2 regions of the Brevibacillus sp. MER 51 genome follow, and region 1 is predicted to be linked to the other one. Evidence: a T-box and tRNA genes for the amino acid it is inferred to sense, from the RefSeq annotation. Region 1 holds a T-box; the other holds one or more tRNA genes.
The links. The T-box of region 1 lies ahead of M3630_RS05800 (valine--tRNA ligase). A T-box ahead of a tRNA ligase gene usually reads a tRNA of that ligase, here a tRNA-Val.

Region 1 (6,874 bases):
GCTGGTCGCAGTCTATGATGAAGTGGAACACAAAATTCGATTTAGCAGAGCAGGGCATCCGCAGCCTTTTTATTTGTCCAGGTCGAATCAAACCATTTTAACTAGCAAGGGCGGGGTCGGCCTAGGGCTTTTGCCCGATAGCACGTACCAAATGGAGGAGGTACCCTTAGAAGAAGAGGGCATGCTATTACTCTACACAGATGGCTTGCTGGATACAGGGAGAAAAGAAGTGATTCGAGGCAGCAGGCATTGGCTTGAAGAACTAACCTCCTTATTAAAGATGCCTGGTGACAGTAAGCAGGACTTGATGAATCGAGTTGAGGCCTACTTAATGGAGATAACACAGCAGCGACAACAAACGGATGATATTTCTGTGTTGATTCTTCAATTTGAGCCTGAAGAGAGTATAGCCCTCGTGTAGTTGCGTCAGTGAATAGGAGGATGAACTGTGATTTTGTGTGAGCGTTGTCCGGACAATCCCACTTGTGATAATTGCCTTGTCGCGCTACGTTCTGGCGGTGCAGCAAACAAAGTTGTTCCGCCCCGCACTGTAAAGGTGACGAACCTAGCAACGATGGAATCGTTCCAGGCGAAGCTGGTAGCAGTGAGTCGGACGACCATTGGGTTAAGCAGTTCTGATCATGATTTGCACGGACGCATAGAAATAGAGCTCGCCTATGATTTCCGAATTATCGGTAGCGGATTGCGTGGTATAGCAGGTGATCCTTACTATATTATCGACATCGAAAAAGTTTTGCGACGGGAAGATGTTCTGGAGCGTTTGCTCCTGGAAGAATTTCACACGTGGCACATGAGTGGCGAATTGGACCCTACAGACGTCTTGTTACATTGGAAGGATCGAGACGACGAGCGGGGGCGATTAATCAAACAAGAGATTCAAAAGTTATCGATACTGCGTCAGATCGAGACCGTTTTCCTCTATCTTTACGATGAAGGGAAAGTGTGTCCACTGGGTGACGTTCGTGCGAGTTTGGAAGTCGAGCGAGAAATGCAACGTCTGGTCGAAGAGGCAGCGGGAATGGGCGGACCTGTGAGGGAGCAAATTGTCACCTCGGATGGTACAAAGGTGTTCGAATTATACACATCTGTCTTGCCAGATCGGACCTGTGGAATCGCTTTGATTGATGTCACCGCCGTCATTGCAGAAGAGCGAAAAAGCAAAAGACGGGAATGGGAGATCTACAGGGATATTCTGGGTGTGGTCACAGAAGGTAAGCTGTTGTTGCTTAGTGATGAAGAATTATTTTTCTTGCTTCGGGAAGGGCATAAGCTCTTGGCGATCGATATCCGTTTACCGGAGCAGCTTGCAGAACTGCGAAAATTATTCAAGCAGGCTTTGGAACCACAAGGAATTTCTGATAAGCGATTGCTGCAGTTTCTCGTTGCGGTCAACGAAGCTGCTTCCAATACGTTGAAGCACGGAAATGGCGGTGTGGTCACGTTATACTTATCGAATGACAGGCAGATGTGCCGGGCTGTGATCCATGATGAAGGACAAGGAATTTTGCTCGAGGATATTCCGCGAGCTACCCTACAGCAAGGATTTTCTACACGTCACTCCCTTGGGGCCGGTTTTCACGTGATCCTTCAATATTGTGATCGTGTATATTTGAGTAGCTCGCTGGCAGGAACAAAGCTTATTTTAGAATGTATCCTTCCGCGTTAAGCAACGATTTCCAAAAAGCCAAATGTTTGCAAGTGAATGAAAATGGGTAATATAGTAAAAGGACGAGCAGATTGGGTGTACCGATACCTATTGAGAGGAGTTTGAGCATGGACTACCGCGCAACAGAGGCGAACGGACAAGCTACATTGTTTTTCGTCGGAGAGTTGGACATGGCTGTAGGAGATCGAGTAGGTGAATTGCTCCAGCAGTATGGAGGGCGAAATCAATCCGTTACCGTCGATTTTCAAGGTGTCTCCTTTGTAGATTCTTCCGGTATTGGAAGCCTGTTTTTTACCACGAAAGAACTATTGGCCATGGGCAAACAGGTAGAAATCGTCAATGTCCGAGAAGAAATTCTCGATATTTTGGGCGTTCTCGGTTTTACCGAAGCACTGGGCATTGCAGTTGGAAAAGTGGGCGAAACCCGGGTTTGACGCCAAACAGCGTGATTGTATATAATAGTGAAAGCTAATAATAAGACAACTACATACGATATGAACGATGAGTGGGAAGAGTAAGTCAGGACGCCTTGGCAGAGAGGAGAATCAGATGCTGCGAGATTCTCTAAGGTCATGAATGGCTGAAGGTCGCCCAGGAGTTTTTTCGGTGAAAGCATGGGCCTAGCCGAGACCGGTTCGCAACCGTTATCTTGTCAGAGTGAACACGCCATAAGCATGACGTTTATCGTGTGTTAACAAAGGTGGTACCGCGAAAATAATCCTTTCGTCCTTTGCGATGAAGGGTTTTTTTATTTTTTGCAAAGCAAGTTATGCGAATAGGAGGAGTCGTACATGTCTACACAGCCAACAACCGACATCGACCAATTGCTGCCGAAAAACTATGATCCAAAAGCAGCAGAAAACAAATGGTATCCGTATTGGATTGAAAAACAATTTTTCAAGGCAGAACGTGATCCGAATAAACGCCCGTTTACAATTGTTATTCCACCGCCGAACGTAACGGGTAAATTGCACCTGGGCCACGCGCTGGATACAACTTTGCAAGATATTATTACCCGTACCAAACGTATGCAAGGCTACAGTGCCTTGTTCTTGCCAGGTATGGACCACGCCGGTATCGCAACCCAAGCGCGGGTAGAAGCTACCTTGCGTGAAGAAGGCATCTCTCGCCATGATCTGGGCCGCGAAAAATTCGTGGAAAAGGTATGGGAGTGGAAGCACATTTACGCTTCGCATATTCGTGAGCAATGGGAAAAGCTCGGTCTTGCCCTGGATTACTCGCGCGAGCGTTTTACCATGGATGAGGGCTTGTCCCAAGCTGTACGCGAAGTATTTGTTCGCCTGTATGAAAAAGGCTTGATCTATCGCGGCAACCGCATCATTAACTGGGACCCTGCTGCTCGCACGGCTCTGTCCGATATTGAAGTAATCTACAAGGAAGTAAAAGGTGCGCTGCATCACATGCGTTACCCATTGGCAGATGGCACTGGTTATATCGAAGTAGCTACAACCCGTCCTGAAACGATGCTCGGTGATACGGCTGTAGCGGTACATCCGGAAGATGAGCGTTATAAAGACATGATCGGAAAAACCGTGATTTTGCCAATCGTAGGACGCGAAATTCCAATCGTAGCCGATGACTACGTTGATCCTGAGTTTGGTTCTGGCGCTGTAAAAATTACGCCAGCACACGATCCGAATGACTTTGAATTGGGTCTTCGTCATCAGTTGCCACAAATCGTTGTCATGGATGAGACGGGCACGATGAACGATCTGGCAGGTATCTACAAAGGCTTGGATCGCTTTGCTTGCCGTAAGCAAATCATCAAGGACTTGACTGAGCAAGGTGTTATGTTCAAGGTTGAAGAGCATATTCATCAGGTTGGACATAGTGAGCGCAGTGATGCAGTCGTAGAACCATATCTTTCTACCCAATGGTTCGTAAAAATGCAGCCTTTGGCTGACGAAGCACTGGCTAATGCAAACAGCCCTGAGAGTGTGAAATTTGTCCCGGAGCGCTTCAAGACAAACTACCTGCGTTGGATTGAAAACATCCGCGACTGGTGCATCTCCCGTCAGCTTTGGTGGGGTCACCGAATTCCTGCATGGTATTGCGGAGATTGCAACGAAACGATTGTATCTCGCACAGATGTGACTGAGTGCCCTAGCTGCCACAGCCACAAGCTGGAGCAGGACAACGACGTTCTCGATACATGGTTCTCCTCTGGTCTATGGCCGTTCTCGACACTGGGCTGGCCGGAAGAATCCGAGGACATGAAATACTTCTACCCAACGAATGTCCTGGTAACAGGCTACGATATCATCTTCTTCTGGGTTGCTCGCATGATGTTCTCAGGTCTTGAGTTTACCGGGAAAAGTCCGTTTGAGTCTGTCTTGATCCACGGCATTATTCGCGACTCCGAGGGCCGCAAAATGTCCAAATCACTCGGTAACGGTGTCGATCCGATGGAAGTGATCGAGAAGTACGGAGCAGATGCGCTGCGATACACACTGGCGACCGGAAACTCCCCAGGGAATGACCAACGCTTCTATTGGGAAAAGGTGGAGGCAAACCGCAACTTCGCGAACAAGATTTGGAATGCGTCCCGTTTTGCCCTGATGAACCTGGCTGACTTCAAATACGAGGAAATCGATTTGAGCGGTGAGCTGACTACACCAGACAAATGGATTCTCTCCCGCCTGCAAGCGACAATCGCAGATGTAACCCGTTTGTCTGATGCATTTGAATTCGGTGAAGCAGGCCGTGTACTTTACAACTTCATTTGGGATGACCTGTGTGACTGGTATATCGAGATGGCGAAGCTGCCGCTGTACGGTACAGATGAAGCGGCAAAGAAAACGACCCAATCCGTTCTGGTTACGGTTTTGGATCAAACGCTCAAGCTGTTGCATCCGTTCATGCCGTTCATCACGGAGGAAATTTGGCAGGCATTACCTCACCAAGGCGAGAGCATCACAGTAGCACCTTGGCCAACTGTTAACGAGCAATGGATTTTTGCGGAAGCAGAAAGCGAAATGAACCAGTTGATGGATATCATCCGCAGCGTACGCAACATCCGCGCAGAAGTAAACGTACCGATGTCCAAGAAAATTGAGCTCTTGATCAAGCCAAGCGATGCATTGTCCGCTGAACGACTGACACGCGGTGAGCACTACCTCACTCGTTTCTGCAACCCTGAGCGTCTGGAAATCAGCCTGGATCTGGCTACGCCTGATAAAGCGATGTCTGCTGTGATCACGGGAGCAGAATTGTTCCTTCCACTGGCAGGCTTGATCGATATCGAGCAAGAGCTGAAGCGTCTGGAAAAAGAAGTGGCGACACTCAACGGCGAAGTGGAGCGCATTGAGAAAAAGCTCAACAATGCCGGATTTATGGCCAAGGCACCTGAAAAAGTAGTCGAAGAGGAAAAAGCGAAGATGGCAGACTACATGGATAAGCGGGATAAGGTGATTGCACGACTTGCTGAATTGAAGGGCGAATGATCCGCCATACCATCGCATATTTTTTAGAATGGAGCATTGTGGTATGCATGCAGAAGAAGGGTTTGTAGAATACACGCAAGCGCTCGACTGGCTTCATGGACTGCTCAGGTTCGGTCAACGGCCGGGGCTTGAGAGAATGCAGTGGGTTTTGGAGCAACTAGGACATCCTGAGCGGAGAATCCCATTTATTCATGTGGCTGGCACCAATGGAAAAGGTTCAACCTGCGCATTCCTGACGCAAATGCTGATGGAAGCCGGATATAGTGTAGGTACATTTACCTCCCCCTATTTGGTGGATTTCCGTGAACGCATCCGTTACAACGGCAGCATGATCGCGGAAGAAGACCTATTGCAACTGGTGAATGAAGTCAAGGTATGGGTGCGACGATGCGAACAAGAAACAGAGTTCGGTTCCCCTACCGAATTTGAAGTGATTACGCTGATCGCCATTCTTTATTTTTCAAGAGTGGCGAGACCAGCGGTAGTCGTATGGGAAACAGGATTAGGCGGGCGATTGGATTCGACAAACGTCGTCCTTCCGCTTGTTTCAGTCATCACGAATATCGGCATGGACCATACACAGGTGTTGGGAGAAAGCTTGGAAGATATTGCCCGGGAAAAAGCGGGGATTATCAAGCCGGGTGTTCCTATAGTCACAGGTGAGGTTAGGCCGGAACTTCTCGCGATTTTTGAGGAGCGCGCGAGACAAATGAAGAGTACGCTATACCATATAGGTGAACATTTCCAGGCAGAGCAGGTAGAGGAGCAGCTGGGTGACCAACAGTTTCGTTACAAAAGCATTCACCGTCGTGCGGAAGCATCCTACCGTCTTACCATGAATGGCATTCACCAAACAACCAATGCAGCCGTTGCTTTAATGACTATCGATGTCCTGCGAAATTACTTCTCTTTCTTGCTGGAGGAAGAAGAAATATCTCGCGGTTTGCAACAAACGCGTTGGCCTGGTCGTCTAGAAGTCATCTCTCCAAGACCAATGGTTATCTTGGATGGGGCACACAATCAGGAAGGAATGGAGGCACTTGTAAGCAGTCTGGATCGGTTGTTACCGGATGGAGTACAGCTGCATTTGCTCTTTTCTGGATTGGCAGATAAGCCGCTTGCCAAAATGGCAGAGTCGCTCGCACCAGTAAAGTCAAAAATTAAAAAGCTGCATGTGACAACCTTTGACTTCCCGCGTGCAGCCGAAGCCAATAGCTTACAAGAGTCGTTTTTAGCCGGTGGCTGGGAGCAAGAGTATCTCGATGCAGTCCCAGACTGGCGGGCGTTTCTCCTTTCTTGGATGCGGGAGAAGCAATCAGCGAAGGCGGATGACTGGTTGGTCGTCTGCGGTTCGCTCTACTTCATCGCCCAAGTACGCGCATTCTTTCCCACTATAGTAGAAGAGGCAGGTGAATAGGGTGGATCAGGCCCAACACGTCCACTTTGTGGGCATCGGCGGTTATGGCATGAGTGCCATTGCCCGCGTCTTGATCGACCTTGGATACAAGGTAACCGGCTCCGATGTCGCCATGAACGATTTGGCGAAAAAGCTGGAAGCAAGAGGGGCGGTCATTCATATTGGCCATAACGCTGCCCACGTGGAGGGAGCAGACAGCATTGTATACTCCACCAGTATTTCTAAAGACAATCCTGAGGTGATCGCAGGCCAAGCGCTAGGAATTCCGGTCATGCACCGTTCCCAAATGCTTGCTCGCATATTAAA
Region 2 (6,874 bases), on a different contig from region 1:
CTTCTGGTGCTCTGAAAGTGCTAGGAATATAAATTCAACGTGATCATCATCGTATGGACGGACATAAAAACGGGAAATACCATGACAAATAATTTCTCTCTTTAACGTCAGCGCCACACTGGCGTCTGTTCGTATGTGCAATTCCACGCTGTGTACCCTCCTTGGACATTCAATAGAGTACCAAAAAAATACAAGGAAAAACAAGGGAATTATGACTGATTTATGTCCAAGTTGTTACCGTTTTTTGGATGAAAACTGGCAAGGAGAACGATTCAGAAAAAACTAGCGTGGATTGCTGGGAAAGCACCCTGTTCGAGAGAAAAAGTTCGAGATGAGTCCGGCCATTCTCCCTTTTTCCGTTGAGCTATTTACTTTATTTCGAAGGCACCGTACGAGCTCCTGATCACAGTGACAAGAAAAATAACCGTGCTTTTGATAGCAATAATCATGCCTCTTGCAGCATCTGTCGACATCATCAATCGGCGCAGCCGGCCCGGAGCATCCAGGCCCGCACCAGTTTCCGTACAAACAGGGGAAGCCTACTGAACGGCGCTTTCTTTTTGACAACTGACATCACTCCGTCTTGTAAAGGAATACTACTTGTATCATATTGAACCGGAAGTGAAGTTGCTTTAGGCAATCTCCCTTTTTTCGTAAACTTTCAAAATATCACTTGAAATCATGTTGTGAATATGATAGATTAATTCTTGCCGAAGCGAACGTTTGCAGGCTCGATGGATGGATGTCCGAGCGGCCGAAGGAGCACGATTGGAAATCGTGTAGGCGGTGTCGAACCGTCTCGTGGGTTCAAATCCCACTCCATCCGCCATGATACTTGGCCCGTTGGTGAAGCGGTTTAACACAGCAGCCTTTCACGCTGTCATACAGGGGTTCGAATCCCCTACGGGTCACCTAGCAAAACGCCCCCAATGAAATAGCGGGGGATTGTGGAGGCTTAGCTCAGCTGGGAGAGCATCTGCCTTACAAGCAGAGGGTCGGCGGTTCGATCCCGTCAGCCTCCACCATTTTTATATGCGGTCGTGGCGGAATTGGCAGACGCGCTAGATTCAGGTTCTAGTGGTGGCAACACCGTGGAGGTTCAAGTCCTCTCGACCGCACCAAGCAAACCCTATATATGGCGGTCGTGGCGAAGGGGTTAACGCACCGGATTGTGGCTCCGGCATTCGTGGGTTCAAGTCCCATCGATCGCCCCATCTATTTATGTTCAAAATGTTAAATGAAATTAGCCCAGCGGTGGCTCCTGTAAAGGAACTGTCGCTGGGCTTTCTTTGTATTTGTTTACGAGTGATCGACAGGCTGATAAAAGTGAAGGCGATTGCCAAAAGGATCGGTCACGCTCACTTCACGCGTTTCCCACGGCGTCTCCTCTAAATCAGGACAAGCGTACTTGTATCCTTGACGCAACAGGGACTGATGGAAAAGCTCAATGTTTTCCACCTGTACGCGAATCGCTGAGCCAGGACAAGCATCTCCGTGATGCTCGGATAGATGAATCGTGCACGATGGAGAGGAAATTTGCATGTATAAAGGAAAATGATCCTCGTAACGATGCTCCCAATCAATCTGAAAACCTAGAAAATCCACATAAAACTCTCTTGCCTTCTCAATGTCAAACATGCGAAAAATCGGCGTTATAGTCTGAGTCATTTGCCTAGAAACCTCCGGATTGTATTGAGGGAGGCGAGGTGCATCCCTTCGTGAAAAATCGTTCGTACTAGCACTTGCGCAATCGTATGCATGCCGGATTCTGTTGCGGGAAACTCTTCGTCTAATCGGTCCTTGTAAGCAGCCTGTATCTTCTGAGGTTGTTCTTGTAATAAGGAAACGAGCGTTTCGAGATTCGGCGGCGGTGTTTTCCAGTCAGCAGGCTTGGTCCCGAAGTTAAACCATTCCTTGAAGCCAGGGGGGAGCGGGATCGTTTCTTTTGTAAGGTGCGCGATCCATAAATACTGATCGAGATAAATGTGCCCCAGATTCCACAAGATATTGTTGGAGAAACCATCAGGAATGATGTTCGCATCTTCATTTGTCAAACCATCGATTGCTTTTAACGTCTCCTGTCGATAATCCTCTAGTTGCTGGAATAACACCGAATGCCGCTTTTCCATACCTTTCCCCCTTTGAGTGGCAGTCTTCGCAAATAAATTCGAGGCAGAGAATCTACCTTCCTTCTATATGAAGGGGGTGTACCAAAAAAAAGCGTGCAGAACAGCTTGTCTGCACGCTTTTTGTATGTGGTTTATAGAAATCGGCGCTACATTCTTTCCTGCTCGAGGGCGTGAGAAGGGGAGAATAGTTTCCGCCACTTTACTTGCGGTACACAAATGGCAGCCAGGATCATGAATACGCCACCCCATTGAGGGAGAGAGACAGTCTCTTGAAGCACGAAGCTCGACAAGAGCACGACTGTGGGCAGCTCGACTGCACTTAAAATGGTAGCCAGTCCATTGCCGATCCGCGGCACACCGACAGCCAAACAGAAGATCGGGATGACCGAACCGAAGATCGCAACCAAAAGACCGAGCGGCAGCAAACCTTGCAGAAGCTGACCATTTACCAAGAAAGTCGGCGGATAAACGATCGAGAGCATCAGGGCTGCCATACTAATCGAAATCGCGCTTCGCAAGTATGGATCCATTCCAGGGAGAATTCGCCCGCTGAAGAAAATAACCAGGGCAAAGGTCGCGCCAGACATCAGACCGAAGATCAAACCAACCATGTCTACGCTCTGAATACCGCTTTCGCCTAGTCCACTTGCAAGAACAGTCCCTGCTCCAAGCATAACCAGAGACACCCATTTTTCAGCGGTCGGCCATTTTCGATCTACAATCGCCTCTAGCAAAACACCGATCCAGGTAAACTGAAAGAGGAGAACAATTGCGAGTGAAGCAGAAACCCGGCTAACAGCCTGATGGTAAAAAAGACTGGTTGAGGCCATCATCAGGCTGGCTGGTGCCAAAAGCAACAAATACGTAAACGAAAAGCGCTGCTTGGAGAAAAGGATGGCCATGACCGTCATAATCAAGCCGCCAAAAATCAATTGACTCCCACTCATTTCAAATGGCGTAAAGCCGAGTTGAAAGGCATGCTTCATGAAGATCGAGAGGACACCGTAGCTGCACGCACCGAGTAAAACTAAAAAGATAGATCGCCAGTATGTCATAAGTAAAAGTTCCTTTCGTATGACTAAACTCGGAAGAATAATGACTATTGTACTACAGGTATAAAAGTGGTACAATAAAATTTTTGTGCATACTTTACTATGCTACTGAGGTAACTAGCTAGCTACGTGCATTGGTAATATGGTAACGGATGAAAGTGTAAAGAACGCGCTATTCTACGTGAGAATACATAGCTGTTTTTTCTTATTTCCGTTACACTATTTCATAGATAATAAGTTCAAAAGTTGTCTATAGAGAAAGAGAAGGCGAAACACATGGAGGAGCTAGGATGAGACAGGGGATTATTTATGCAATTGTGGCGTATTTGGCTTGGGGTTTACTCCCGCTCTATTGGAAGCTGTTTCAGGCAATGGGGGCATGGGAGATACTCGCTCATCGAATCGTCTGGTCGATTATTTTTGTTGCAATCATTATCCAGGTAACGAAACGCTGGCGCAGTATGTGGAGAGCGGTTACTGGTTTTAAAATGCTCGGAGCATTAGCGATATGTTCACTGCTAATCAGCGCAAACTGGCTCATTTTTATCTGGGCAGTGAATAACGATCAAGTCATGCAAACGAGTCTTGGTTACTACATGAATCCTCTCATCACCGTACTGCTTGGAGTCCTTTTCTTAAAAGAAAAAATGCATGCTGGGCAATGGCTCGGGCTTATGCTCGCGGCTTTCGGAGTCATGTTCATCACCTTCGAGTACGGTGAGATTCCATGGGTCTCTCTATCACTTGCTCTGACCTTTGCTTTTTACAGCTTGGCGAAGAAGCTCGTCCGAATGGAGGCGATGATCGGACTGGCATGGGAGACGCTGTTTGTGGCCCCTATTGCTTTCGGTTATCTGTTGATGCTACAGGTCAATGGGACGGAGACGATGACTTCCTTAGCGTGGTGGCAACTTTTATTGCTGACGCTTGCGGGGGTAGCTACTGCCATGCCGCTCTACTGGTTCGCCCAAGCAACGACTAGGCTCCCACTTTCCGTTGTGGGCTTCATCCAATACTTGGCACCTACGATATCGCTCTTATCAGCTGTATTTTTATTCGGTGAGCCTTTCACCCAAACACATCTCATTAGCTTTGGACTCATCTGGTCTGCGCTTATTGTATTTACGGTGTCTTCCGTACGCATGAAACGAAGAGCTGCCCCAATCAATCCCGAGGTCGCTATCAAAAAACAAGCGTAATTATAAGAAAACTCCTGACCCGCCGAGAAAGACTCGGATTTGGTCAGGAGTTTTTGTTTACTAAGAAGTAATTAGCAAATCGCTTCGCCGTGCTTTTTCATGCGGTATGCACCGTGATTAGTAGGTCCCACATATTTATTGAGTGCAAACGAGTGGCGAATCGCTTCGGTAATAAATTCTTTGGCAACAGCTACTGCGTTGTGTACAGAGCTTCCTTTTGCCAATTCCGCACAGATCGCAGCGGAGAACGTGCAGCCGGCACCATGAGTAAAGCTCGTCTCAAAGCGCTCTGATTCCATTACCTCAATCGTTTTCCCGTCATAGAAAACATCTACGGCATTTCCGCTTTGAAGCTTGCTGCCGCCTTTTACAACGACATAAGAGGTGCCGAAGTCGTGGATGCGCTTCGCCGCTTCCTTCATGTCATCGACACTTTTCAATGCGCCCATTTGGCTGAGAATACCTGCTTCGAACAGGTTAGGAGTAGCAACTGTCGCGTGCGGGAGCAAGACTTCACGCAGGCTGACTGCAATTTCTGGATGGAGTGCTTCATCTGCACCCTTACAGATCATCACAGGGTCCACGACAACATTTTTCAAATCGTATTCTTTTATTTTACGGGTAGCGAGGTCAACCAGTTCAGTGGTTCCGAGCATCCCTGTTTTTACAGCATCTACGCCAATTCCTGCGAGTACGGTTTCGATTTGTTTTTCCAGAATCGCAACATCGATCGGAAACACTTCGTGGAACCATTCGTTATGTGGATCTTGGGCTACGATAACGGTGAGGGCGGTCATCCCGAAAACACCAAGCTCCTGAAACGTTTTGAGGTCTGCTTGCTGACCAGCTCCGCCGCTGGTGTCGGAACCTGCAATGGTGAGTGCTTTCTTCATGGTCATTTGTGATTATCTCCCTTTGTATACCGCTGCACAATCGAAGCGGATCTGTACTGTCATGCACTGTAATGCCTCTCTCTATATTAAAGAGGAAGAAATCGGTGCTGTCAATAATATCCCCAAAATATAAAAACCGCCTCCCGTAGCGGGCAAGCGGTTTATGTATGTGTGCATTTATGCTTGAGAAGCAGCGTGGTGAAAAGAGAAGCTGATGGTAGTGGACATGGACTTGGAACGCTTGGTTGCAAGCTGTTTGGCTTGCTTTGCTGCCTCAAACATACTGGGTGCCTTGATGATTTCAACCCATCTGCGTGTTGCTGTTTCAAATAAAAAGCGATAGATAGTCATCTTCTTCGACCCTCCATGGTTTGTTGACATCTACATTGTAATACGTAGCCGGCTGCAAAAGGTTACATAGCTGTTACATATTTTTGAAGAAAATATGGTTGTTTACGTAAATCGTAAAATGTTTCCGAAAGAAGCGTTACGTTTTGCGAAATGTTACGTCTTTAGTATGTGATGTTTACGAAAGTTTCCATTTTGAAAGAACGAATGAGGTGCGACAAACGATGGTCAATTCAACAGGAGAGCTGACGGTGACAGGGGTCAATCACAGCTACGGAACGGGAAAAATCAAAGTGCCCGTGCTGTATGATATCAACCTTCATATCAACAAGGGAGAATTCGTGGCCCTGTGCGGCTCATCGGGTTCTGGCAAATCTACGCTCTTGAATTTGCTTGCAGGTTTGACCAAGCCGGAGGAAGGGAGTGTCATGGTTAGCGGAGCAGAGATTTCCAGCTACAGCGAAAACGAACTATGCCTGTTTCGCCGTAAAAATATGGGATTTATCTTCCAGTCATACAATCTGCTTCCGAATCTGACAGCGTTGGAAAACGTAGAGCTTCCACTGATTTTTGCAGGCGAAAGCAAGAAAAAACGTCGGGAGAAAGCAACAGAAATCTTACACCGCGTGGGGCTGGAAGGTCGTATCGACCACAGACCCAATGAGCTTAGTGGTGGACAGCAGCAGCGTGTCAGTATTGCCAGAGCACTCGTCAATCAGCCTGGCATTATCTTGGCGGATGAGCCGACGGGGAACCTGGATTCGAAGACAGAACAGGAGATTCTCCTATTAATGAGAGAAATGAACAAGGAAAATGGGACTACGTTCATCATCGTTACCCATGAGCAGGAAGTAGCGGAACAGTCCGACCGCGTCATTTATCTCCAGGACGGACGGGTTGTACAAAAAAGGACAAGACCAGCGTAGGCGAGGGTATGAGGTGAACAAACAGTGAAGGTAATGGATTCTTTTCGCATTGTCTGGAGGAATCTGTGGCGAATGAAGCTGCGGACAGCCCTCACATCGGTTGGTGTCATGATCGGGACGGCTGCAATCGTCGCAATGATGGCGCTTAGTTTAGGGCTTAAGGAAAGTGCGGTAAAAAGCTTGGAGAACTTCGGGAACTTGACAGAGATGGACGTCGAGCCATTGCGTTGGTACGAGGAAAATGGTGAATGGATCGATGTTCCAGAGGATAAGGTCAAGAAGCTGAATATGCAAGCGGTGCAGGAATTAAAAAAGATTCCTGGCATT

Region 2: it has a tRNA-Val gene. The T-box ahead of M3630_RS05800 (valine--tRNA ligase) is inferred to sense a tRNA for this amino acid. The anticodon was not compared.

Annotation. Positions count from the first base shown of each region.
Region 1 is NZ_JAMAUS010000002.1:288,152-295,025, reverse strand. It holds gene M3630_RS05815 (PP2C family protein-serine/threonine phosphatase) at 1-421, shown strand, start outside; gene M3630_RS05810 (ATP-binding protein) at 449-1,687, shown strand; gene M3630_RS05805 (STAS domain-containing protein) at 1,795-2,121, shown strand; T-box leader at 2,180-2,421, shown strand; gene M3630_RS05800 (valine--tRNA ligase) at 2,479-5,151, shown strand; gene M3630_RS05795 (bifunctional folylpolyglutamate synthase/dihydrofolate synthase) at 5,195-6,568, shown strand; gene murC (UDP-N-acetylmuramate--L-alanine ligase) at 6,570-6,874, shown strand, end outside.
Region 2 is NZ_JAMAUS010000005.1:350,371-357,244, reverse strand. It holds tRNA gene M3630_RS13915 (tRNA-Ser) at 737-829, shown strand; tRNA gene M3630_RS13910 (tRNA-Glu) at 838-911, shown strand; tRNA gene M3630_RS13905 (tRNA-Val) at 950-1,025, shown strand; tRNA gene M3630_RS13900 (tRNA-Leu) at 1,035-1,121, shown strand; tRNA gene M3630_RS13895 (tRNA-His) at 1,139-1,214, shown strand; gene M3630_RS13890 (glyoxalase superfamily protein) at 1,300-1,668, opposite strand; gene M3630_RS13885 (DinB family protein) at 1,665-2,129, opposite strand; gene M3630_RS13880 (EamA family transporter) at 2,276-3,184, opposite strand; gene rarD (EamA family transporter RarD) at 3,472-4,380, shown strand; gene pdxK (pyridoxine/pyridoxal/pyridoxamine kinase) at 4,452-5,279, opposite strand; gene M3630_RS13865 (hypothetical protein) at 5,451-5,624, opposite strand; gene M3630_RS13860 (ABC transporter ATP-binding protein) at 5,846-6,547, shown strand; gene M3630_RS13855 (ABC transporter permease) at 6,572-6,874, shown strand, end outside.